DNA from 2 places in the Pseudomonas sp. MHK4 genome. Region 1 is predicted to be linked to the other one. Evidence: predicted binding sites of a transcription regulator. Region 1 holds the regulator's gene; the other holds the start of a gene.
The links. The regulator sigma-54, encoded in region 1, starts transcription at its own class of promoters, with help from an activator protein. The targets are predictions, from matches to a motif close to ANTGGCATNNANNTTGCTNT.

Region 1 (5,926 bases):
TATTTGAAAGAAAGCAGGATACACCTGCTATCGAACGTAAGAGGACAGTATGAGGCTCGTTAAAACCCTCCCTATTTTGCTCAGTCTGGGCGCTGCACTGGGAAGCGTGAGCGCCTGGGCTCTGCCGGACGATCAACAGCAGCCTATTCGCATTCAGGCCGACGATGCCCAGCTGGACGACAAGCAAGGCATCGCCACGTATACCGGCGACGTCATCATCACTCAGGGTTCGATGAAGGTCACCGGCAACAAGGTGACAATGACCCGCGCCCCGAACGGCGACATCGACGTGGTGACCTCGGTGGGCAACCTGGCCTACTTCGAGCAACTGCAGACGGCCGGCGACACCAAGCCGGTGCAGGGCTGGGGCGTGACCATCCAGTACCTCGCCCCGCAAAACCGCGTGGTACTGATCGACAAGGCCAAAGTCATCGACAAGGACAACAACGTCACCCAGGGCGAGAAAATCGTCTATGACACCGAGAAGAAACTGGCCAGCGCCGGTCGCGCCACGGGCAGCAAGGTGACCGAGTCGCGTCCACGCATCGACATGGTGATCCAGCCGAAAAAGAAAACCGACGAGCAAAAGGCCCCGTAATGGCAACTCTGAAAGCCCAGCACCTGGCCAAGGCCTACAAGAGCCGCCAGGTTGTGCGTGACGTCAGCCTGTCCATCGACAGCGGCCAGATCGTCGGCCTGCTCGGCCCCAACGGTGCCGGCAAGACCACCTGCTTCTACATGATCGTTGGCCTGGTGCAGGCCGATCAGGGTCGTGTGCTGATCGATGACCTCGACGTCAGCCACCAGCCGATGCACGGTCGTGCCAAGGCGGGTATTGGCTATCTGCCGCAGGAAGCGTCGATCTTTCGCAAACTGTCGGTGGCCGACAACATCATGGCCATCCTCGAGACCCGCAAGGAGCTCGACAAGGCCGGTCGCCGCAAGGAACTGGAGAGCCTGCTGCAGGAATTCCACATCAGCCACATCCGCGACAACCTCGGCATGAGCCTGTCCGGCGGCGAACGCCGCCGCGTGGAAATCGCCCGGGCACTGGCCACCAACCCGAAATTCATCCTGCTCGACGAACCGTTCGCCGGTGTCGACCCGATTTCGGTGGGCGACATCAAGCAGATCATCCATCACCTCAAGGCCAAGGGCATCGGGGTGCTGATCACCGACCACAACGTCCGTGAAACCCTGGATATCTGTGAAACCGCCTACATCGTCAACGATGGCCAACTGATCGCCGAAGGCGACGCTGAAACCATCCTGGCCAATGACCTGGTCAAGGAAGTGTACCTGGGGCACGAATTCCGTCTGTAAGCGTCGAGGTGTCCGGCGGGTCGACCGAGCGCCTGGCGCAATAAAAAATCAACCTTTTTTTATTGTTACAGCGCTCTAGGCAAACGCCGCAGTTTCAGGCATATAATTTGCTTATGTTTGGCGCTTCGGCGCCCTGTAGTGGATGGCGCATGTGCGCCGGCGAATAAGGTGTTAAGCCCCTGCCATGAAACCATCGCTAGTCTTGAGAATGGGCCAGCAGCTGACGATGACACCGCAGCTGCAACAGGCCATCCGCCTGCTCCAATTGTCGACCCTGGACCTGCAACAGGAAATCCAGGAGGCCCTGGAGTCCAATCCGATGCTCGAGCGCCAGGAAGAAGGCGACGACTTCGACAATTCCGACCCGCTGGCCGACAACGCCGAACACAAGCCCAGTACCGATATCCAGGAGCCCTCCTACCAGGAAACCGCCCCAACCGTCGATAACCTCGAGGAAGGCGACTGGAACGAGCGCATCCCCAACGAACTGCCGGTCGACACCGCTTGGGAAGACGTCTATCAGACCAGCGCCAGCAGCCTGCCAAGCAACGATGATGACGAGTGGGATTTCACCACCCGCACATCGGCGGGCGAGAGCCTGCAAAGCCACCTGCTGTGGCAATTGAACCTGGCACCGATGTCCGACACCGATCGCCTGATCGCCGTGACCCTCATCGACTGCATCAACAACCAGGGTTATCTGGACGAGACGCTGGAGGAAATCCTCGAAGCCTTCGATCCGGAACTCGACATCGAACTGGACGAGATCGAAGCCGTCCTGCACCGCATCCAGCAATTCGAACCCGCCGGCATCGGAGCACGCAACCTGGGCGAATGCCTGCTGCTGCAATTGCGCCAGCTGCCCGCCAAGACGCCTTGGCTGGCCGAAGCCAAGCGCCTGGTCACCGACTACATCGACCTTCTCGGCAGCCGCGACTACAGCCAGCTGATGCGCCGCATGAAGCTCAAGGAAGACGAACTGCGCCAGGTGATCGAACTGGTCCAGAGCCTCAACCCGCGCCCAGGCTCGCAAATCGAGTCGACCGAAGCCGAATATGTGGTTCCCGACGTGATCGTGCGCAAGGACAACGAGCGCTGGCTGGTCGAACTCAACCAGGAATCGGTGCCGCGCCTGCGGGTCAACGCCCAGTATGCAGGCTTCGTTCGCCGGGCCGACACCAGCGCCGACAACACCTTCATGCGTAATCAGTTGCAGGAAGCCCGCTGGTTCATCAAGAGCCTGCAAAGCCGCAACGAAACCCTGATGAAGGTGGCCACGCAGATCGTCGAGCACCAGCGCGGCTTCCTGGAATACGGCGACGAAGCCATGAAACCGCTGGTGCTGCATGACATCGCCGAAGCGGTCGGCATGCACGAGTCGACGATTTCGCGGGTGACCACGCAGAAATTCATGCATACCCCTCGGGGCATTTATGAGCTGAAATACTTTTTCTCCAGCCACGTCAGCACCTCCGAGGGCGGAGAATGCTCGTCCACGGCGATTCGCGCGATCATCAAAAAACTGGTGGCGGCGGAAAATCAGAAAAAGCCGTTGAGTGACAGCAAGATCGCTGGTTTACTGGAGGCACAAGGCATTCAGGTGGCTCGCCGCACCGTCGCCAAGTACCGCGAATCCCTGGGGATCGCGCCTTCGAGCGAACGCAAGCGGTTGATGTAGGGCCACGCCACAGCGTTCCAGTGGCAGATCATCTGGATCTGCCGCTTTATGCACTGGCAACGAAGGAGAAGCTGTATGCAAGTCAACATCAGTGGACACCAACTGGAAGTGACCGAACCTCTTCGCTCCTACATCGGCGAAAAACTCGAACGATTGGAGCGACATTTCGACAAGATCACCAACGTGCAGGTCACGATGACGGTCGAAAAGCTGAAGCAGAAAATCGAAGCCACGCTGCATATTCCCGGCAATGAAGTGGTCGCTAACGCGGAACATACCGATATGTACGCGGCAATCGACGCACTGACTGACAAGCTGGATAAACAACTCAAAAAGCATAAGGAAAAGACCCAGAGCCTCCTCCAAGGCGCTACGGGTCGTTAACACTCCCAACCCATGATCCGACTTGAAAGCATCCTGACCCCCGGCCGTTCCCTGGTGAACGTGCCGGGCGGCAGTAAAAAGAAAGCCCTCGAGCAAATTGCCAACCTGATCGCCCGGGAAGTGCCGGATCTGGAGATGCAAGATGTCTTCGAGGCTTTGATTGCCCGTGAAAAACTCGGCTCGACCGGTTTTGGCAACGGCATCGCCATTCCCCACTGTCGCCTGAAGGGCTGCACATCGCCCATCAGTGCCTTGATGCATCTAGACGCCCCCATAGATTTCGACGCCATCGACGGCGCCCCGGTTGACCTTTTGTTCGTGCTACTGGTCCCGGAAGCCGCTACCGATGCGCACCTGGAGCTGTTACGCCAGATCGCCAGCATGCTCGACCGCAAGGAAGTGCGCGAAAAACTGCGCAGCGCCGCGAGCAATGAAGCCTTGTATCAGGTTGTCCTGGACGAGCAAAACGGGCATTAATCATGCGCTTGATCATCGTCAGCGGTCGCTCCGGCTCGGGTAAAAGTACCGCCCTCGACGTTCTCGAGGACAACGGTTACTACTGTATCGACAACCTGCCTGCCGGGTTGCTGCCCGAACTGGCCGAGCGCGCGCTGATCCACACCGAGCTGGCACAACCGCTGGTAGCCGTATCCATCGATGCGCGCAACCTGCCAAGTCACCTGTCGCGTTTCCCCGAGTTGCTGGCAGAAGTGCGCAGCCGCCACATCCAGTGCGATGTCCTGTACCTGGATGCCGACGAGGAAACCCTGCTCAAGCGTTTCTCTGAAACCCGCAGGCGTCACCCGCTGAGCAATGCCAACCGCTCACTGGCCGAGGCGATCAACGACGAGACCACCCTGCTCGGGCCGATTGCCGACCTGGCCGATCTCAAGCTCAACACCACCAGTCTCAATTTGTATCAGCTGCGCGATACCCTCAAGTTGCGCCTGCTGAACCAGCCAGAACCCGGCACGGCATTCCTCGTGGAGTCGTTCGGGTTCAAGCGTGGCATGCCCGTCGACGCCGACCTGGTATTCGATGTGCGCTGCCTGCCCAATCCTTACTGGAAGCCGGAACTGCGCGAGCAGTCCGGGCTCGACCAACCGGTGGCCGATTACCTGGCGGCGCAACCCGATGTCGAGGAAATGTTCCAGGACATTTCTACATACCTGCTCAAATGGCTGCCGCGCTTTGCCGCCAGCAACCGCGCCTATGTCACTATTGCCATTGGCTGCACTGGCGGCCATCACCGCTCCGTCTACCTGACTGAACGTCTCGGCCAGGTCCTGCAGCAATCCCTGAAGAACGTCCAGGTTCGCCACCGCGACCTCAGCTAAAGGATTCACACCGCGATGCCTGCTCTGGAAATCGAAATCATCAACAAGCTGGGGCTGCATGCCCGCGCTTCGGCCAAATTCGTTGGGATCGCCGGTCAATTCAAGGATTGCACGATCAGGGTAGGACGCACGGCAGAGACCACCGTCGATGGTAAAAGCATCATGGCGATGATGATGCTGGCCGCCGGCAAGGGCACCAAAATCCATTTGAGCACGGAAGGCGAGCAGGAACAGGAAGCGCTGGATGCGCTGGTGGCGTTGATCAACAACTACTTCGACGAAGGCGAGTAAGGATCAAAATCAAAGGATCGCAGCCTGCGACAGCTCCTACATGGGATCGTGTTTACCTGTAGGAGCTGCCGCAGGCTGCGATCTTTTTCTTAACCCAACGCCGTATCCATCACCATCATCAAACAAAACCCGATCAGCAACCCAAGGCTGGCCAGCTTGTCATGACCATTACGGCGCGACTCGGGAATGACTTCGTGGGTGACCACCAACAACATCGCGCCCGCCGCCAGCGCCAACCCCAAAGGCAAGAGCAATTCGGCCAGGCTCACCAGCCACGCGCACAACAGCGCGAACACCGGCTCTACCAACCCGGACGCCGCACCAATCAGGAAAGCCTTGAAACGCGACATCCCGGCCCCGGCCAGGACCAACGCAATCACCAAGCCTTCTGGCACATCCTGCAAGGCAATGCCCATTGCCAGGCTGTCGGCGTCAGGCATGCCGCCACCGGCCGACACGCCGACCGCCATGCCTTCAGGGATGTTATGGGCAATGATGGCAAACACGAACAGCCAGATCCGTGGCGCAATGACCGGATGCTCTGCGGTGCCGACGAGCATTTGCGGTGAAGCATCCGAGACCTTGCGATCCACCAGGAACAGACCGAAGGCGCCGAGCATGATGCCAAGACACATCAGGCTGCCGGCTGCCCACGGCGTCATGCCCAGGTTTTCTGCTGCGGTGATGCCCGGCACGATCAGCGAAAACGCGGTCGCCGCGAGCATTACGCCAGCACCAAAGCCCAGCAGCGTATCGCTAAGAACCTGGGGCATGCGCCGGATCACCAGCACCGGCACGGCCCCGAGCGCCGTGCCCAGGGCGCAGATCGCACCGCCCTGCAACGCCCGCGACAGCCTGGGCTCGAGGTCCAGCCAGGCCAGCCCGTGTGCAACCAGCAAGCTCAGGCCCGCTA
Region 2 (5,926 bases), on a different contig from region 1:
GCGCCCGGCGTGTAGGTCATGTGCTGATTGAGGCCGTGCATCAAGTCGATCAGCGCCGTCCGGTCGCGGCGCTGCTTGCACGCCTTGTCGGCGAACGCACGCAGCGCCTGGTCGGCCTCGGTCAGCCGGGTGAAGCGCAGGAACGGCAAGGCTGACTGGCTCTCGTGCTCAGCCTCGCGCAACTCGTCGATGTCGACCTGGCCACGGGCGCCGATGATGATCGCCTCGTGAGGCTCGTCCATGGTCAGCACATGCAGGATGTTGCCGAACGGATCAAGTTGCGCACGCACCGGCCGCGGCAAATCGAGTTGCCAGCTGAGCACGTGCTGGCGCTCGCTGTCGTGGGGAGTCAGCCGCAGGTACTGGATGCTCGCCCGCACCTGATCCTCATAGTGATAGGTGGTCTCGTGACTTATGGAAAGTCTCATGCAGCCTCCAGGTAGGAACTGTGAATGGCGTTACCCAACTGGCGCACCAGCGGGATGAACTCGGTGAGCCAGGCATGCAGGCCTTCGTCGAGGATTTCGCTGATGCCGGTGTAGCGCAATCGCGCGTCGATCTCCGCTGCCAGGCGCTGTGCGGGGCGGCCGTTGGCCCCCGGAAGCTGGGCGAGGATCTGGTCGATTTCTTCGGTGCAGGCGCGCAAAGAGCGCGGCACATCGGCCCGCAGCAGGAGCAACTCGGCCACATGCCGGGCACCGGGCGCATCACGGTAGATCTCGGTGTACGCCTCGAAAGACGACAATGCCCGCAGCAACGCACTCCACTGGTAGTAGGCGTGGGCCGTGCCGTCGCTGACCGCTTCGGCTTGATCGCCGGCCATCTCGTAGCGGGCATCGAGCAGGCGCAGTGTGTTGTCGGCCCTTTCGATGAACGTCCCCAAACGTATGAAACGGAATGCGTCATTGCGCATGATGGTGCCGTAGGAAGCTCCCCGGAACAGGTGGGAACGCTCCTTGATCCACTCGCAGAAACGGCTCATGCCGTACCGGCTCAGGCCCTGTTCGGCGATGCCACGAATCTCCAGCCAGGTGGCGTTGATGTTTTCCCACATGTCGGCGGTGATGCGCCCACGCACTGCGTGAGCACTGGCCCGTGCGGCGCCGAGGCAGCTGTAGATGCTGGCCGGGTTGGCCGCGTCCAGGGCAAAGAAATGCAGCAGCCGTTCGGCATGCAGCGCGCCGTGGCGTTCGAGGTAATCGTCCAGGGTGCCGGTGATCAGCAGCGGCATGGCCAGTTCGTGCAGGCCGTCGCCGCGACCATCCTGTGGCATCAGCGACAGCGAATAACTGATGTCGAGCATCCGTGCGAGGTTTTCCGCCCGCTCCAGGTAACGCGACATCCAATACAAATCCGAGGCAGTTCTACTTAACATGTCAGGCTTCCTTCAATCCTCGACCACCCAGGTGTCCTTGGTTCCGCCGCCCTGGGAGGAGTTCACCACCAGGGAGCCTTCGCGCAGGGCGACACGGGTCAAACCACCGGGTACGACCCGGGTTTCGCGGCCAGACAATACAAACGGACGCAAGTCGATATGGCGTGGCGCGATGCCGCTTTCGACAAAGGTCGGACAGGTCGACAGCGACAGCGTCGGCTGAGCGATGTAGGCATGGGGCTTGGCGATGATGCGCGCGCGGAAGGCTTCGATTTCCGCCGCGGTCGCCGCTGGCCCCACCAGCATTCCGTAGCCGCCGGAGCCCTGGGTTTCCTTGACCACCAGCTCTGGCAGATTGGCCAGGACGTGGGAAAGTTCAGAAGGATTGCGACACTGCCACGTGGGTACGTTCTTCAGGATCGGTTCTTCATCCAGATAGAAACGGATCATGTCGGTGACGAACGGATACACCGACTTGTCGTCCGCCACCCCGGTACCGATGGCGTTCGCCAACACGACATTGCCGGAACGATAGGACGACAGCAGCCCCGGCACGCCGAGCATCGAGTCGGGGTTGAACGCCAGCGGGTCGAGGAACGCATCGTCGAGGCGACGGTAGATCACGTCAACGGCTTTCGGTCCGTCGGTGGTGCGCATGTATACCTTGTCGTCACGCACGAACAGATCCGCGCCTTCCACCAGCTCGACGCCCATTTCCCGGGCCAGGAAGGCATGTTCGAAGAAGGCGCTGTTAAAGCGCCCCGGCGTCAGCACCACGACACTCGGGTTATCGATCGGGCTGGAGCTTTTCAGGGTGTCGAGCAACAGGTTCGGGTAATGGTCGATCGGGGCAATGCGCTGGGCCGCAAACAGCTCGGGGAACAGGCGCATCATCATCTTGCGGTCTTCGAGCATGTAGCTGACGCCGCTCGGTGTACGCAGGTTGTCTTCGAGCACGTAGTAGGTGCCGTCGCCGTCGCGCACCAGGTCGACGCCGGAAATGTGCGAATAGATATCACGGTGCAGGTCGAGCCCTTGCATTGCCAACTGGTATTGCTCGTTGGCCAGCACCTGTTCGGCCGGAATGATCCCGGCCTTGATGATGCGTTGCTCGTGGTAGAGGTCGGCGAGGAACATGTTCAGCGCCTTGACCCGCTGGATGCAGCCGCGCTCGACCACCCGCCATTCACTGGCAGGGATGCTGCGAGGGATGGTGTCAAAGGGAATCAGGCGCTCTGTCCCCTGCTCATCACCGTAGAGCGTGAAGGTAATCCCGGCGCGATGAAACAACAGATCGGCCTCGCGTCGCCGTTGCGCCAAAAGCTCGTCAGGCGTATCGGCCAGCCAACGGGCAAACTCCCGATAATGCGGGCGGACCTGGCCGCCGGCATCGTACATCTCATCAAAATAGGTGCGGATCATGCCGTACTCCTTGTCACCCGGACAACCAGGCCTTCGCAAGGCCCGTGCCATCGGCAGAAACGCTTAGATTTCAATCGGTTGGATAATCGCTGCGCGAGCACCGCACCAATCCTGTGCGGCAAATGCCCCAACCTGACTGCCCCCGCTTCATTGCAAGGCGTTGTTGTCGCCCATCACTAGCATAGTCTGTAGGAGCCGGCTTGCCGGCGAAGGCGTCATTAGGTCATGCGTCGTTCTTCGGGGACGCCTTCGCCGGCAAGCCGGGCTCCTACAAAGCCGTGTTCAATTCCCCATCGGCACAAACGAAAACGGCCAACCCGAAGGTCAGCCGTCATTGCCGAGTGTCACTGTTCATAAGATTATGCGAGTCGCCCTCGTACCTCCTGTTTCACACCCCAGCCTTCAATAATGCCGCCCAGAGGCTCGACCACTGCCTCGAAACCCTGTTCGAAATCGCCAATGTCATCGTAGGTCGCATACATGACCTTGCACAACTCCAGCGCCCAGGCGCCATCGTCGCGCACACTGACTTGCGCATCCAGGGATTCACCACGGTGGAAATGACCTGCCGCCCTGCGTGCCCGCTCCTCGTCCGGGAAAATGGCGTAGAACTCGATGGGATGGAACCGGGAAAAGTCAAAACCGCCTTCTTTCATGCGGCGCAGCACACTGCTGCTGATGTCTTCTTGATAGGCTGTGCTCATGAAACGTCCTCCTCAAACTGATGGATAGACTTTCCGTACTCCCAGGGTGCGCAACCCAAAGGGTACGCACGAATCGACAACCAGATGCCGATGGGAAACAAGCATGGAGCTGACAAGACCAGACCTTAGCGATCCATTCGCTGATCTCGATTGCAGAGTAGCCCCAAGATAGAGGCGCTGCCAAGGCCTGGTTTCACTGCGGTCAATGACGAGAAGTGGTTCAGATGGGAGTAATGCTGCGGATTTCGATACTATTCTGGGTCTTCAGGTTTTTCACGCCTGCATCGGAGGTTCGCCCCTCCAGATCGTTCAGATCCAGTTTGGCGGCCACAGGAAAGAGCCGTTCCTTGATGAGAGTGGCGGCCTTCTCGTGATCCGGGCACTCCTCGCACTCGAAGACTTCGTCGATTACTTCACCATGATCATCCACGAAAGTGACTTTCCACTTTTGCATCGGTGCCTCCTCGATAAAACCCATTGATGGGCCTACACCTATCTCGACCCTGGACGCCGGGCAAATGTTCCGGCGAGTGCTCTGCTTCAGATGCGCACATTTCCTCGCGGCCCTGCGATGGCCCAGATGATCAGGCCCAGAACCGGCAGCAACAGGATCAACAGCACCCAGAAGATCTTCATCCCGGTTTCGGCGCCGCTTTTCAGCACGTTGATGATTGCCCAGATGTCCAAGGCAAGAATGATCAAGCCAACCAGGCTATTGAACGTGGAACCCATGATGACGCTCCCGAAGAGTGAGTTGCCCTCTTAGGATAGCCGGCCGTGACCAGGGTTCCCTTTTTTTGACAGCATTACCGGTTCAGACGTGGATCGCGACTTTCAAGGCTTCCAGCGAGGGCGCAGCGGCGATGCCGACTTCGGCGCACAATTCCAGCACCCGCGGCACGGCATTGCCGTAGACCAGCACCACTTGCAGCTCATCGTCCAGCAACTGGCTGAAGTTCATCAGCGTGTAACCGCCGTTTTCCTTGTTCAGGCTGCTCATTTGCACCTGGATGCGATTGAGCGCGGTCAAGGCTTCGGTTTTGGCCAACTGCTTGGGTTTGAGATTGAACTCCACCCCCGGGCCGAACGAGGCGACGATCTGGGCAAACAGGTCCACATAGGTGTCGGCCTGGAACAGCACGGTCTCGGGCAGACTGCCAACGACCACCCATTCACCCAGCGGGATCGGGAAAGTGTCGTCGTAGTTGATGTCCGGGTTGGCGCTCAGGAAAGCCGCTGGGTCGGCGTAAGCCTGGGCCGCTTCGTCAGCGACTTTTTCGATTTCGTCATCACCCATGCACCCGGAGCTGATGTTGCTGATGAGTTCGATGAGTGCGGCTTTCATGGGGCGGATCCTGTAGCAAGTCAATTTTGGGGGCGCGCAGGATAGCGCATTACGCCCCGGGATGGCGGCGTGCAAGCATGGCTCGTTATCTTGACCCACATCAAGCGCTCAGCCGAACAGTAGCGGCACAATAATGGCACCTTGCCAAAACTGTTTCCGCTATCAGAGAAGACCTCCATGGGTGCCTGGCTTAGCAACATCTCGTTGAAGTACAAATTCTGGGCGGTCAATGCCGTCGCCTTCGTCACCACGCTGCTGCTGGTGTTTTATGCCGTGCACCTCGAACAACAGGCCCGCAGCCACGCCGCCCAGGCGTCAGCCCAGGCCCAGGCACGATGGCTCGCCGACTGGCCTGCCGGGCAGCCGCTGCCCAGGGCCGAGCATCTGTTGACCTTCGAGCAGGGCCAGGCACCGATGCTCAACGGTCAACCGCTGCAGGCACTGGCCGATGCAAACGGCTGGGTCGAGATCGATGCGCTGCCGTATTTTGGTGACAACCTGCCGATCGGCACCGAAGTCTTCACCCGCGCGGATGGCCAGCGGGTCGCGCTGATTGCCCATGGCCCGAGTCTCTTCCAGGTGTTTGGCGAACGTGCTGCCAACTATGCGGTGGCGGTGTTCATCCTGATGCTGGCGATGCTCGGCGCCTCACAGTTGTTGATCCGTTTTTTGCTCAGCCAGCTCAATACCTTGAAGGACGTGATGCTTCACGTCGAAAAAACCGGCGACCTGTCGGCCCGCGTCCCGCTGACCTGCAGCGACGAAGTCGGGCAGATGGCCAACGCGTTCAACGCCATGCAGGCCGGTTACCAACGCGTGGTCAGCACCGTCGCCAGCACGGTCCGGCAACTGGACGACGGCGCCGCACGCCTGGCATCGAGCATGAATGAAGTGCGTCACGGCATGCTGGGCCAACAGAGCGAAACCGATCAGGCGGCGACGGCCATCAATGAAATGACCGCCACCGTCTATCACATCGCCCAGCACGCCGGTGCCACCCGGGACCTGTCGCAATCTGCCGACACCTTGGCCGGCAGCGGGCAGGAAGTGGTCATGCGCGTGCAGCGATCGATTGCCGGA

Region 2: ACYP2Q_RS15935 (circularly permuted type 2 ATP-grasp protein) is a predicted target of sigma-54. The motif match lies at 2,830-2,849, and genes of this name have one in related genera.

What each region holds. Positions count from the first base shown of each region.
Region 1 covers NZ_BAAIAK010000007.1:149,985-155,910, forward strand. Annotated here, with positions in the region: gene lptC (LPS export ABC transporter periplasmic protein LptC) at 1-63, shown strand, start outside; gene lptA (lipopolysaccharide transport periplasmic protein LptA) at 50-598, shown strand; gene lptB (LPS export ABC transporter ATP-binding protein) at 598-1,323, shown strand; gene ACYP2Q_RS19010 (RNA polymerase factor sigma-54) at 1,508-3,001, shown strand; gene hpf (ribosome hibernation-promoting factor, HPF/YfiA family) at 3,077-3,385, shown strand; gene ptsN (PTS IIA-like nitrogen regulatory protein PtsN) at 3,398-3,862, shown strand; gene rapZ (RNase adapter RapZ) at 3,865-4,722, shown strand; gene ACYP2Q_RS19030 (HPr family phosphocarrier protein) at 4,738-5,013, shown strand; gene ACYP2Q_RS19035 (ZIP family metal transporter) at 5,103-5,926, opposite strand, start outside.
Region 2 covers NZ_BAAIAK010000005.1:344,964-350,889, reverse strand. Annotated here, with positions in the region: gene ACYP2Q_RS15945 (transglutaminase family protein) at 1-428, opposite strand, end outside; gene ACYP2Q_RS15940 (alpha-E domain-containing protein) at 425-1,375, opposite strand; gene ACYP2Q_RS15935 (circularly permuted type 2 ATP-grasp protein) at 1,388-2,797, opposite strand; gene ACYP2Q_RS15930 (ribonuclease E inhibitor RraB) at 3,157-3,501, opposite strand; gene ACYP2Q_RS15925 (hypothetical protein) at 3,722-3,955, opposite strand; gene ACYP2Q_RS15920 (PLDc N-terminal domain-containing protein) at 4,042-4,233, opposite strand; gene ACYP2Q_RS15915 (hypothetical protein) at 4,316-4,846, opposite strand; gene ACYP2Q_RS15910 (methyl-accepting chemotaxis protein) at 5,024-5,926, shown strand, end outside.